Regions from separate parts of the Providencia xihuensis genome, predicted to be linked through region 1. Evidence: predicted binding sites of a transcription regulator. Region 1 holds the regulator's gene; each other region holds the start of a gene.

The links. The regulator PurR, encoded in region 1, represses purine synthesis genes. The targets are predictions, from matches to a motif close to CANGCAAACGTTTGCNTG.
Region 2: a site for PurR is predicted at 1,196-1,213, ahead of purM (phosphoribosylformylglycinamidine cyclo-ligase). Genes of this name have one in related genera too.
Region 3: a site for PurR is predicted at 2,142-2,159, ahead of carA (glutamine-hydrolyzing carbamoyl-phosphate synthase small subunit). Genes of this name have one in related genera too.
Region 4: a site for PurR is predicted at 1,580-1,597, ahead of purT (formate-dependent phosphoribosylglycinamide formyltransferase). Genes of this name have one in related genera too.

The regions. Positions count from the first base shown of each region.
Region 1 is NZ_CP169565.1:2,684,438-2,688,004, reverse strand. Features, by position in the region: gene punC (purine nucleoside transporter PunC) at 1-524, opposite strand, end outside; gene punR (DNA-binding transcriptional activator PunR) at 648-1,559, shown strand; gene purR (HTH-type transcriptional repressor PurR) at 1,560-2,585, opposite strand; gene sodB (superoxide dismutase [Fe]) at 3,019-3,567, opposite strand, start outside.
Region 2 is NZ_CP169565.1:2,116,682-2,120,248, reverse strand. Features, by position in the region: gene uraA (uracil permease) at 1-183, opposite strand, end outside; gene upp (uracil phosphoribosyltransferase) at 292-918, opposite strand; gene purM (phosphoribosylformylglycinamidine cyclo-ligase) at 1,277-2,317, shown strand; gene purN (phosphoribosylglycinamide formyltransferase) at 2,317-2,955, shown strand; gene speG (spermidine N1-acetyltransferase) at 3,201-3,567, shown strand, end outside.
Region 3 is NZ_CP169565.1:754,108-757,674, reverse strand. Features, by position in the region: gene carB (carbamoyl-phosphate synthase large subunit) at 1-731, opposite strand, end outside; gene carA (glutamine-hydrolyzing carbamoyl-phosphate synthase small subunit) at 745-1,908, opposite strand; gene dapB (4-hydroxy-tetrahydrodipicolinate reductase) at 2,353-3,174, opposite strand; gene ispH (4-hydroxy-3-methylbut-2-enyl diphosphate reductase) at 3,474-3,567, opposite strand, start outside.
Region 4 is NZ_CP169565.1:1,123,839-1,127,405, reverse strand. Features, by position in the region: gene ACE2AL_RS04925 (hypothetical protein) at 1-290, shown strand, start outside; gene purT (formate-dependent phosphoribosylglycinamide formyltransferase) at 360-1,538, opposite strand; gene rarD (EamA family transporter RarD) at 1,665-2,591, opposite strand; gene ACE2AL_RS04910 (aminoimidazole riboside kinase) at 2,762-3,567, opposite strand, start outside.

The DNA.
Region 1 (3,567 bases):
CCGACAGCCATTAAGATTAAAAAGATAGCTTCCCAAGTTTGGTGTTCAAGCACCCATGCACCTAATAACGGCGCAAGCGCAGGGGAGAGCGCGACTAATGGCATGATAGATGCGAAAACTTTTTGTGTGCTTGCTTCATCATAACGGTCGATAACAAGGGCTTGCCATAAAACGGCGGCGGAGCACACACCAACGGCTTGTAAAAAACGCAAGGTTAATAATTGTGTTGCTGTCGTGGCCCAAAAAATCGCTAAACTGCTCACAATAAAGATAGTAAGACCAACGATGAGCACAGGCTTGCGGCCAAGTTTATCTGAAAGTGGGCCCCAAAGTAGCTGAGCAAACGCGAAGCCTGCTAAAAAGATACTGAGAGAAGCACTGATAGCCCCTTCTGTTGTGCGCAAAGAGGTCTGCATTGCACCAAAAGCAGGCAGGTACATATCAATGGCTAAAAACCCCAACATGCTTAATCCTGCAAGGTACAGCATAAATCCAGGGGAATTTTTTTTCACAGTCGTCGTCATAATGATTTACTTATCTGATATTTAAAAAAATGTTAACGGTGATGACATTGTATAGGCTATTTTTTTGTCTTGTGAAACGGTAATATTTGGATCTTGCTATCAAAATATTTGAAAGGAGAGACTATGTGGTCAGCTCATGCACTTGAAGTAATTGATGCCGTTGCAAGAACGGGGAGTTTCAGTGGTGCCGCAGATGAGTTACACCGCGTACCTTCAGCAATCAGCTATACCGTCAAACAAGTTGAAGAATGGTTAGCCGTTCCCTTGTTTGAACGTCGACACCGGGACGTCATTTTAACCGAAGCAGGGCTGATTTTTATTAAAGAAAGCCGTTCTGTTATCAAAAAAATGACAGAGACACGTCATCAATGCCAACAAGCGGCTAATGGTTGGCGTGGGCAGTTCAGCATTGCAGTTGACTGCATCGTTAAACCACAGCGGACTGAGCAACTTATTCTCGATTTTTATCGCCATTTCCCTGACATTGAATTGTATATACACCCAGAAGTATTTAATGGTGTTTGGGATGCCTTAGCGGATGGCCGCGTGGATGTGGCGATTGGTGCCACCCGAGCTTCACCGATTGGCGAACGTTACAGCTTTCGTGATATGGGGTTTATGTCGTGGATGTGTGTCGCAAGCCCTGAACATCCATTAGCAAAAATAGAACATAGCCTAACAGACGATGAAATGCGTGCATATCCAAGTTTGTGCTTAGAAGATACTTCTCGAAGTTTACCTAAACGAGATACTTGGGCGCTGGATAACCAACGGCGTTTAGTGGTTCCCTATTGGGAAAATGGCTTAGCTTGTTTGACAAATGGCCTTTGTGTGGGGATGGTGCCCGAACATCGAGCAGCTCCTTTATGCGCAGAAGGTAAACTGGTGGAATTGACATTAGCACAGCCATTTCCACCCAGCCCATGTTGTTTAACATGGGTAGAAAAAAACACCTCTCCCGCACTGAGCTGGTTATTAGATTATCTTGGCGATAATGAAACGCTCAACGCAGAATGGTTATCAACATCATATTGATTATCGACGATAGTCAATAAATGGTCCATCAGCAACTGAACGACGCTCAACAAGACGAGGATGAACTTCGATAGTTTGAGCGTCTTCGCGCTTATTCACTATACGGTCTAATAACATAGCGAACGCCATTTGCCCTAAACGCTCTTTAGGTTGGTGGATAGTAGTCAATGCAGGCGTAAAATAGCGCGCATTGCGCACATTGTCGTAACCGATGATTGAGATATCCTGTGGAACGCGCAAGCCCATTTCATCTGCCGCACAAATCGCCCCCATTGCCATGATATCACCACCACAGAAAACGGCGGTAGGGCGCTGTTTATGGCTCAAAATCTGCATCATCGCTTTATAGCCAGACTCAGGTTCAAAATCCCCTTGGACAATCCATTCGTCTTTTAAGGTCACTTTGGCTTCTTCCATTGCTTTTTGGAAGCCAGTCAGACGCCCAATCCCAGTATTCCGCTCAAGGGAGCCTGGGATCACACCAATATCACGATGTCCTCTATCAATGAGATAACGTCCTGCGAGATAGCCCCCATGGAATGAATTATCGATGATGCTATCGGTAAAATCCCCTCTCGATGTGCCCCAATCCATTACCACCATCGGAATATTGCGATAATCTTCGAGCATGCCAATGAGTGTATCAGGATATTCAGAACACATTACCAGCAGGCCATCGACACGTTTTTGTGCAAGCATTTGCAAGTAGGCTTTTTGTTTACCCAAATTATTATGAGAGTTACAGAGGATCAGTGTGTAGCCTTTTTCATAACAGCTGTTTTCAACGGATTCGATAACTTCAGCAAAATAAGGCGCCTCACTCGACGTCGCTAACAAACCAATTGATTTCGTGTGATTCACTTTTAAACTACGGGCAACCGCACTAGGTGAATAATTGAGCGCTTTGATGGCAGCCCAAACCGCAGCCTTGGTGTCATCAGCCACAAAGCGCGTTTTATTAATAACATGGGATACGGTGGTGGTAGAGACGCCAGCGCGTTTCGCCACATCTTTAATCGTTGCCATGGGGGAATAAAACTCCTGACCAACTATAGGTCTCTCTAAGAATTCTAGTTAAAAAATTACCTGCATATTGATGCATAGATCCTTCGCTGGCAATAATTTAGCGATTTGTTGTCGATTTTGTCTGATCTAGCGCAAAAACGAAAGAAATAATTGATGTTATAACATGTGATATAGACACTGGTTTCGCTTTTTTGGATGTGTATACTTAATAACCTTATAGTTTGAGTGGTTATTGTTAATTCAATTTTGTTAGGATGAGAGGAACTCATGGATACAGATGTTAAATATGGATTACTAGCTGCGCTGGGTTCATTAGCAATGATTATTTTTATTGCTGCACATATCTTCTAATTTGTGTTTCATCTTCATTGGGTGAATGCATAAGGGCGAGTTTTAACTCGCCCTTAATCGATCTAGAATAACTGTTTAATAATTAAGCTAAATTTTCTTCTACAAATTTCCAGTTAACTAGTGCCCAGAAATTTTCTAAATATTTAGGGCGTGCATTACGGTAATCAATATAATAAGCGTGTTCCCAAATATCTACTGTTAACACAGGTTTATCATCACCAGAGATTGGTGTTGCTGCGTTAGATGTGTTAACAATAGCTAAATTACCATCGGCTTTTTTCACTAACCAAGTCCAGCCAGCCCCAAAGTTTTTGGTTGCTGCATCCGTAAATTGTGCTTTAAACTCGGCGAAAGAACCAAAGGTTTTATTGATAGCGTCTGCAACTTTCCCCGTTGGTTCGCCACCTGCATTTGGTGCTAAGCAGTGCCAATAGAAGGTATGGTTCCAAACCTGAGCCGCATTGTTAAATACCCCAGCTTCAGAAGTCTTAATGATTTCTTCTAACGATTTACCTTCAAAATTAGTGCCTTTGATTAGGTTGTTTAAGTTAACAACGTAGGTATTGTGGTGCTTACCGTAGTGGTATTCTAAGGTCTCAGCAGAGATATGAGGTTCTAAAGCATCTTTTGC
Region 2 (3,567 bases), 570 kb from region 1:
ACAGATAAACAAGTAGATTAATGTACCAATTCCGTTAAACAGCAAGATAGTTGCTGGGTTTACACCAAACAGAATAGGTACGACAACGGTTGCGCCAAACATCGCAAAAAGATGCTGAAAACTCAGTGGAATAGTTTGTAGTAATGGTGGTCTTTCTTCAACACCAATAGTGCGACGTGTCATTTGAGCTTATCCCCTTTTAGCTATGATTTATGCAAGTGGCCGAAGACTTGCAAACATTGATTTCATTTAATAAATCAAAAAAAAGCCGACTTCTCAGTCGGCTCATTTTTATTTAGTACCAAATATCTTATCGCCCGCATCACCGAGGCCTGGAACAATGTAACCTTCTTCATTGAGATGCTGGTCAATGGAAGCGGTATACAGCTCAACATCTGGATGGACTTTTTCTAATGCTTTGATCCCTTCAGGTGCAGCAACTAAGACTAAAACCTTAATTGACTTACACCCTTCTTTTTTCAGTAAATCGATAGTCGCGATCATCGAACCGCCCGTTGCCAACATAGGGTCAACAACTAACGCCATACGCTCATTGATATCTGAAGTCAATTTTTGGAAATAAGGGACAGGCTGCAGTGTTTCTTCATCACGGTACACACCAACCACACTGATACGTGCGCTAGGAATGCTTTCCAATACACCATTCATCATACCAATACCTGCGCGGAGGATTGGGACTACAGTGATTTTCTTACCTTTAATTTGTTCTATTTCGACAGGACCACACCAACCATCAATAGTCACTTTTTCAGTTTCTAGGTCAGCGGTTGCTTCATAAGTCAGTAGGCTACCAACCTCTGAGGCCAGTTCACGAAAGCGTTTGGTGCTTATATCATGATCTCGCATCAGGCCAAGTTTATGTTTAACGAGAGGGTGTTTTACCTCAACGATCTTCATGGGTTTCTCCTACTATTTTAGACGCTGGCGGACAAAAAAATCGCGGGATTATAACTCTTTTAACCATGAATGCCACTAGATTACGTTTGATTTTGGTCAAAACAGCAACGATTAGGCAAACTTTTTTAAAATAGTATACCCCATATCGGTTAAGTTGCATGTTGATGATCTCCTGAATTTATTTTTTTGCCAATATTTAAATATTGGGCATATTTCACCTTGTGAACAGGCTCACTTTCTGCCATTTTCAGCCATAATAATTTTCATTCACAAAGCTATCGCAAACGTTTGCTTAGCCTGTTAGAATACTGACCATGATGTTATTTTTCTCAAAAATGTAATTGCCTTGGGGGCCGTAGTGACTGATAAAACCTCTCTCAGCTATAAAGATGCCGGTGTCGATATTGATGCAGGTAACGCACTGGTTGAACGTATTAAAGGTGTCGTAAAAGAAACGCGTCGTCCCGAAGTGATGGGGGGTCTTGGTGGGTTCGGTGCATTATGTTCCCTGCCACAAAAATACCGAGAGCCCGTACTTGTTTCAGGTACCGACGGCGTTGGGACAAAATTACGTCTGGCAATGGATTTAAAACGCCATGATTCAATCGGGATTGACCTTGTTGCCATGTGCGTTAATGACCTTATCGTTCAAGGCGCTGAGCCATTATTCTTCCTTGATTACTACGCGACAGGTAAATTAGACGTTGATACCGCTGCCAGCGTCATCACGGGAATTGCCGATGGCTGTAAACAATCTGGCTGCGCATTAGTGGGTGGTGAAACCGCTGAAATGCCAGGAATGTACCATGGTGAAGACTATGACGTTGCAGGCTTTTGCGTCGGTGTGGTTGAGCGCTCTGAAATCATTGATGGTAGCAAAGTCAGCGCAGGTGATGCGCTAATCGCCCTCGCCTCAAGTGGCCCTCACTCAAACGGCTATTCATTAGTGCGTAAAATTTTAGAAGTCAGCAAAACGAACCCCGAAACTGAACAATTAGATGGCAAATCATTGGCTGACCATTTATTAGAACCTACACGTATTTATGTGAAAAACGTGTTAGAGCTGATTGCGAAGAATGACATTCATGCGATCGCACACATTACAGGCGGCGGTTTCTGGGAAAATATCCCACGCGTTCTACCGGATAATACCCAAGCGATTATTGATGGTAGTAGCTGGCAATGGCCTTCAGTTTTTAGTTGGCTACAAAACGCGGGTGATGTCAGTACCCATGAAATGTACCGCACCTTTAACTGCGGTGTTGGCATCATCATTGCCCTGCCACAAAGTGAAGTCAATACCGCATTAGCGTTATTAACATCACTAGGTGAAAACGCATGGCAAATTGGTTCAATCGGCCAATTACCTGCGGGTGAAGAGCAGGTTGTGATCCGCTAATGAAAAAAATCGTTGTCCTCATTTCTGGCAGTGGCAGTAACTTACAATCGATCATTGAAGGTTGCCAGTCAGGCACAATAAAGGGTCGCATTGTGGCCGTAGTGAGCAACCAAAACACGGCTTATGGACTAGTGCGGGCACAGCAGGCAGGGATCCCTGCCGCTTGCCTTGATGCAAAAGCGTATAGCAATCGCCAAGCCTATGATGCCGCTTTATTAGCGCTTATTGAACAATACCAACCAGACTTGGTAGTCTTAGCTGGGTTTATGCGTATTTTATCCCCTGATTTTGTCACTCATTTCACAGGGAAATTACTCAATATTCACCCTTCTTTATTGCCTAAATACCCTGGGCTACATACTCATCGTAAGGCTTTGGAAAATGGTGATAAAGAACATGGTACTTCCGTTCATTTTGTCACTGAGGAATTAGACGGTGGCCCTGTGATATTACAGGCTAAAGTTCCTATTTTCCCTGAAGATACCGAAGCAGACCTCATTGAACGAGTAAAAACGCAAGAACATACTATTTACCCTCTGGTTGTACAATGGTTTAGTGATACCCGCTTGACCATGGTTGAAGGTAAAGCCGTATTAGATGGTAAAGTGCTCCCTCAACAGGGTTATGCTAATGAGTAGTTTATTTTCTGTATAAATAACGATTCAAAGGGTGGAATTTCCACCCTTTTTGTTGCACTAAAATTGGCGAATATACAATCTGTCAATTGATTGTTTTTTCAGCGATTAACCACTTAGTTCTGCATAAAGTGAACTATTCTTCAACAAGGGGATGATCTCTCTGTGTTATGTCATTATTTTATCCCAAATAAGTGGTATCCTTATTTAAGCAAAAAATGTTTTTTCATAACCAATAGAGGTGTTTTATGACTACCGGGCAAGTTCATCCGTTTAGGTTGCGCCCACTTGAACGTGAAGATTTAGCGTTTATTCATCAACTTGATAACAACGCCAGTGTGATGCGCTACTGGTTTGAAGAGCCTTACGAGGCCTTTGTTGAGCTAAGTGATCTTTACGACAAACATATTCATGACCAATCCGAACGCCGTTTTATCGTGGAAAATGATAGCGAAAAAGTCGGGTTAGTTGAATTGGTTGAAATTGATTATGTTCACCGCCGTTCTGAGTTCCAAATTATCATTGCACCGCACCACCAAGGCCATGGCTATGCGAGCCGTGCAGCAAGGCTGGCAATGGACTATGCTTTCTCTGTATTAAATTTGTATAAGCTTT
Region 3 (3,567 bases), 1.9 Mb from region 1:
GTGTGGATCCCCATTGCGTCAAAGTTTTCGATTGAGCAGACAATAATGCAGTTGTCATTTTTATCGCGAACAACTTCCATTTCATACTCTTTCCAACCAATCAATGACTCATCAATTAATAATTCATTGGTTGGCGATAAATCTAAACCGCGCGTACAAATCTCTTCAAATTCTTCACGGTTGTAAGCGATACCACCACCCGTTCCGCCCATCGTAAACGATGGGCGAATAATACAAGGGAACCCCACATCGTCTGCAACGGCATACGCTTCTTCCATGTTGTGAGCAATACCTGAGCGTGCAGTACCTAAACCAATTTTTTTCATCGCTTTATCAAAGCGTTGACGATCTTCGGCTTTATCAATGGCGTCTGCTGTTGCACCAATCATCGTAACGCCAAACTCAGCAAGAACCCCTTTACGCTCAAGTTCAAGCGCACAGTTAAGCGCTGTTTGCCCACCCATTGTTGGTAAAATTGCATCAGGACGTTCTTTTTCAATAATTTTACGAACCACTTCCCAGTGAATCGGCTCAATATACGTCGCATCGGCCATCTCTGGGTCGGTCATAATCGTCGCAGGGTTAGAGTTAACTAAAATGACACGATAACCTTCTTCACGTAAGGCTTTACATGCTTGAGCCCCAGAATAATCAAACTCGCATGCTTGACCGATAACAATTGGACCCGCACCTAAAATCAGAATGCTTTTTATGTCTGTACGCTTTGCCATGATTTGCTCCCGATTATTGTGCGTTTTGACGTGGTGTGGTTTGACGATATTCGTTAATCAAATCAATGAAGTGATCGAATAAATTGGCTGCATCATGTGGCCCTGAACTTGCTTCAGGATGGCCTTGGAAACTAAATGCAGGTTTATCTGTACGGTGAATACCTTGTAGTGTTCCATCAAATAGTGACTTGTGAGTCACACGCAATGTATCGGGAAGTGTAGATTCATCGACTGCGAAACCATGATTTTGTGCCGTGATCATCACAACATCTCGATCCAAATCTTTCACAGGATGATTTGCTCCGTGATGACCAAATTTCATTTTCAGGGTATTTGCACCGCTAGCTAAAGCCAATAATTGGTGCCCTAAGCAAATACCAAAAACAGGGATATCCGTTGTTAAAAATGTTTTAATCGCCTTGATTGCATAATCACATGGCGCTGGGTCGCCAGGGCCATTCGACAAGAAAATTCCGTCTGGATTCATTGCGAGTACTGCTTCTGCTGATGTTGTCGCAGGCACCACCGTTAAACGACAACCACGGTCAACTAACATGCGTAGAATGTTGCGTTTTGCACCGAAGTCGTAAGCAACAACATGCAATGGTAACTCTTCAACTGATTTAGCACCTTGTTGGCCGTTTTCTAGCGTCCATGAGCCTTGGGTCCAACTATAGGCTTCTTTAGTACACACTTCTTTTGCCAAATCTAACCCATTAAGCCCAGAAAAATTACGTGCTTTTTCTAGCGCAAGCGCCACATCAGGGTTATCTCCTGCAATAATGCACCCATTCTGAGCCCCTTTCTCTCTCAATAAACGGGTCAGTTTACGTGTATCGATATCTGCAATTGCCACAACCTTGTGGCGCTTCAGATACTCGGATAGCCCTTCTTGCCCACGAAAGTTACTGTAAACCAATGGTAAGTCACGAATGATTAAGCCTTGAGCATGAACATTTGGGGATTCTTCATCATCAGCATTAGTGCCGACATTACCAATATGGGGATAAGTGAGAGTAACAATTTGGCGGGAATAGGAAGGGTCTGTAATTATTTCTTGATATCCGGTCATTGACGTATTGAAAACGACTTCTCCAACTGCGGCCCCTTCAGCACCGATGGCACGCCCGTGGAATTGGGTTCCGTCTTCCAGAACCAATATAGCTGACTTAATCAAAACACCCTCCGGAGAATAATAAATCACGTTTTTTGCATATTAATTCAGATTTTGCGATCTAAATCAATGCCAAAATGAGTTTTTAAGCAAATTTTTGGCAAATTGCGCGCATTCTAATGATGAGATAGGGTCTTGTCTAGAAAAAAATGCATTTTTTACACTTTTATCTTACTTTTATAGACAACAACCCCAGTTTACTTAACGTGAGCACTGAAAATGATAGCCAATATGAATAAGTAAACGGTTGCCAAGTAAGATAACTGCACAATTGATAATAACGCAGCTTGAATTGAGATTAAAGGGAAATTAACTCGAATAAAAGTCAGTTTTATAGATGAATTAAACGGAAAATAGCAATTTAAAATAAAATAATAACAAAAGCCATTATAAACCAATAAATAATAAATAATTTATTGATTTATAATGATAATTTAAAATAAAAAATCAAAGATCATCAAGACAAAGCACATCTTTCATATCATATAACCCAGATTTTTTAGAAAAAACCCAAGAGGATGCTTTAATAGCACCATTTGCAAAGGTCATCCTGCTTGATGCCTTATGTGTGATCTCTACGCGTTCGCCGATATCAGCGAACATCGCCGTATGTTCACCAACAATGTCTCCTGCTCGAATTGTTGCAAAACCGATAGTGCCAGCTTCACGCTCACCAGTATAACCTTCACGGGTATATACTGCGCAGTCTTTTAGATCCTTTCCTAGCGCACCCGCAATAGATTCCCCCATAGCTAATGCAGTACCAGACGGAGCATCAACTTTGTGACGATGGTGAGCTTCCACAATTTCAATATCGGTGTAAGTTCCCATCACTTTTGCTGCTTTTTCCAGTAATTTAAGGACTAGATTAACACCGACGCTAAAGTTTGCCGCGAACACAATTGGAATGACTTTTGCCGCATCAGCAATAGCTTGTTTCCCTTGTTCATCAAAACCTGTTGTGCCAATAACCATGCCCTTTTGGTTAGCTTTGCAAAATGCTAAATAATGCAGCGTGCCTTCAGGCCGGGTGAAATCAATAACAACATCAAAATCATCAACGACTTTATCAAGAGAATTCGTAATATAAATTCCTAGTTTACCAACTCCTGCAAGCTCACCTGCATCTGCGCCAATCAGCGAAGAGCCTTCTCGCTCAATAGCAGCGCCTAATTGAATGCCATCTTGTTGTTGTGCCGCTTGAATTAACTGCCGTCCCATACGACCACCTGAGCCGACAATCGCAACACGTACCACTGAATTTTCCATGGTTCATCCTTTTTCATTATTGATGCAAATGACTAAATTTAAACTGAGTATCTCACGTGAATATCAATATTTTTCACAAACAATTTAGTTTATTATTGCGTTACAGATTAACCATCATGATGAGATTCTGCCAGTATTAATCGACAGTTATTAACAAAAACGTAGAACGCGGACTGATTATCAGAAAAAGTGTTGATGATAAGAAAAGTAGGAAAGAAAAAATCAGAATAAAAAAGACCGAGCCACCTTGATGATACAAAATGACTCTTTGAATAATATGCTGCTATGTATGCTATGTATTAGTTAATTTCTTTAACTTCGACTCGCAATTCTTTTGGCACTTCAAAAACAATATTTTCTTCACGGCCTTGTAGTTCAACAACAGAGTCTGCA
Region 4 (3,567 bases), 1.6 Mb from region 1:
CAGGAACTGGATCAAGTACTAACCTTGCAGGTATGGCATTAGACTCGGTGACAGGTAACTCATCTAACTCGACTGAACGCCCTTATATCGTGACGTCGAAAGTTCCACCGTCTTCAGATATCTGTAGAAGAGGAAACTCAGATGCTTTAGTGTATTATGACCGTATAAAGCTAGGGGATATTGCCACGACCAATTTACGCCAAAACCTATACTTTAACCTTTGCCAAAATGGGAACGTACAAGCGGGTGGCTATAGAGGTAGCATCGACGTCTCTTTCTACCTTGAATAATCGCTTGTTATTATTTTCATTTTTTGGCCCATTAATTTTTATATTAAAGGGCCATTTTTCATATCATATCTAACCTGACACATTTACTGCACTTGCCGCTTTTTTTGCCCTTTCGAGTGCTTTTTCGATTGAATCTGCAATGGCTAACGCAACACCCAACCTGCGAGTTCCTGCAATTTCAGGCTTACCAAATAAACGTAGTTGGATATCAGAATCGAATGCATTCTTAATATTAGAGAACACCACATTTTGGCTATGAAGTTCAGGTAAAATAACCGCAGAAGCACTTGGGCCATATTGGCGAACGTTACCAATAGGGAAGCCTAGAAATGCACGTACATGTAAGGCAAATTCAGAAAGATTTTGCGAAATCAGCGTCACCATTCCAGTATCATGAGGGCGTGGGGATACTTCATTAAAAATGATGTCATCACCACACACAAATAACTCAACGCCAAACAAGCCGTAACCACCTAACGCAGAAACGATTTTTGCAGCAACATCTTGAGCCTTTTTCAGCGCTTTCTCGCTCATCACTTGCGGCTGCCAAGATTCGCGATAGTCACCTTTTTCTTGACGATGTCCTACAGGAGCACAAAAATGGATCCCATCTACAGCGCTAACCGTTAACAGGGTAATTTCAAAATCAAAATTGACCATTTTCTCAACAATGACTCGACCTTGCCCTGCGCGCCCCCCCTCTTGAGAATAATGCCACGCCTTTTCTAAGTCCGCACTTGAACGAATGACACTTTGCCCTTTTCCTGATGAACTCATGACGGGCTTTACAATACATGGGAAACCCATTTTTTCAGCGGCTTCAATAAAATCTGATTTATTTTCTACGAAATAATATTCCGATGTAGGTAAACCTAATGTTTCAGCAGCAAGACGACGGATACCTTCTCTATCCATTGTTAAAAAAACGGCTTTTGCAGAAGGGACGATTTTTTGCCCTTGCTCTTCGAGTTCAACTAACGTTTGGGTCGCAATTGCTTCAATTTCAGGCACAATAAAATCAGGCTTTTCTGCGATCACTAACTGTTTTAGTGCCTCACCATCCAGCATATTGATGACGTGGCTACGGTGAGCAATGTGCATAGCGGGTGCATTTTTATAGCGGTCTACTGCAATCACTTCGATACCTAAGCGTTGGCATTCAATGGCAACTTCCTTACCTAACTCCCCTGCGCCCAGTAACATAACTTTTGTTGCAGATGCACAAAGTGCCGTACCTAACTGTTCCATGATTGATGACCTTATATGCGAAAATAATACCGATGATTATATACGCAAACGTTTGCTTTTGCTATCCACGTAATAAAAAGGCCATGATAAAACATATTCGTGTCTTGAAATTAAATGAAATATTGTCTAATTCTGCGGGGTTTCATCTCGCCCGGTAATAAAAGGTTCTTTTTGGGAAAATTTGGCATATTGCTTATGCAATAAAGCCAAAATACAAAATAGTAAACCAATCCAGATTAATGCAAAGCTAATCCCTTTAACCCAATCAAACAGTTCATTAAACAAGAACACAGCGAGTAAAAATTGGATAGTTGGCTCTATATATTGGGCCAAACCAATAACAGTGAGTGATGTGCGTTTGATAGCCGCAGTAAAAAACAGCAAGGGAATAATCGTCACAGGTGCCGCTAACATATACAAAATACGAAGCTGCCAATCTCCCGCCTCCACTGCGCTTAACCCTTTTGACGATAACCACCAAGTAATACCCATTGCAATAGGCAACAACCATAATGCTTCTAAAAACAATGAAGTAATAACATCAAACCGAATAAATTTACGGATCAATCCATATACCGCAAACGCACTCCCCATCACGAGTGCTAAAATAGGCAATTCACCATATTGCCAGATTTGATAACCAACCCCAGACAAAATAAACGTAACGGCCATTTTTTCCACAAAAACTAACCTTTCACGTAAAAAAACAACACCGAGCAAAATAGAGAATAATGGATTGATAAAATAGCCCAAACTTGCGGCTAACACTTGCCCATGAGTGAGTGCATAAGTGAATGTGGTCCAAGAGATAGCCATAATGGACGAACTAAAAAGACAAAGGATAATGGACTTTTTATCAACCCATACTTGTTTCCATATTGTTTTATTTTTAATGACTAAACGGATTAAAAATAGCAATGGAATTGACCAAATAAGACGTTGGGCAAGGAGTTCTAGCGGTTCAGCTTCAGGAAGCAGCCGATAAAATAAGGGCGTTATTCCCCATAAAATATAGGAAAAAATAGCTAGAGCCACACCTGAACGCAGCAACATAATATAGCCTACAATAAAGTCAAATAAGGTAAAATTTGCTCCACATCATACGCCAATATAAAGAAAATAAAATGTTACTAACGCTCATTCTAAAGCTATCTATTTAAGATTATATGCAAATAAAAAATAGCATATAAAGCCAAATTTTATTTGCACGTTAACTCTTCACATTAAAAAATCTGTTTTTGGTGCAATGGCGGCTGCTGCTGCATAAATTCAACAAGCTCTTGAGACGTTGGCGCTGCGGAAATTGCCCCTTTTTTAGTTGTGGCTAAAGCCCCACAAGCTGTTGCCTGAGAAATAATCTTCATCAAATTATCTTTTGTATTAGCCATGCCATATTGATTAATTGCCGCTAACAATCCAGCCATAAAAGCATCTCCAGCGCCCGTGGTATCAATACTATCGACTAAATAAGCACTTACTGAAAAATGATACTCTGTCGTAAATACCCTGCACCCTTGCGAACCTTGCGTCACGACCTTAAGCTCCGCAGGATAATCACGCAATTTTTCAACCGCCTTATCAAATAGGCTCTCACCCGTTAACCAAAGTAATTCATCATCAGAAAGCTTTAAAATGTCAGCCTGTTTTGCAAAGGTGTCCACAACTTGATGCATTTCTTCGTGATCTTCCCACATTTGTGGACGAATATTTACATCAAAACTTAATCGGCCCCCAGCTTGCTTAATTTGAATTAATCCTTCCGTTAATGATGTACGGCATATTGGGTGAACAAGCGCGAGTGAGCAAAAATGCAATATATCCTGACCAAACTGAGGTAAGTTTTTTGAACTTAAAAATTGATCTGCTGAAGGCGAAACTAAAAATGTAAACTCACGTTCGCCATTTTCATGTAATGAAACTAATACTGTACTTGTTCGATATTCTTCATCAAATTCCATTGCCTGTGTATCAACACCTAGGTCAAATAAGGTTTTTTGCATAAAATGACCAAATGTATCTTCTCCGACTC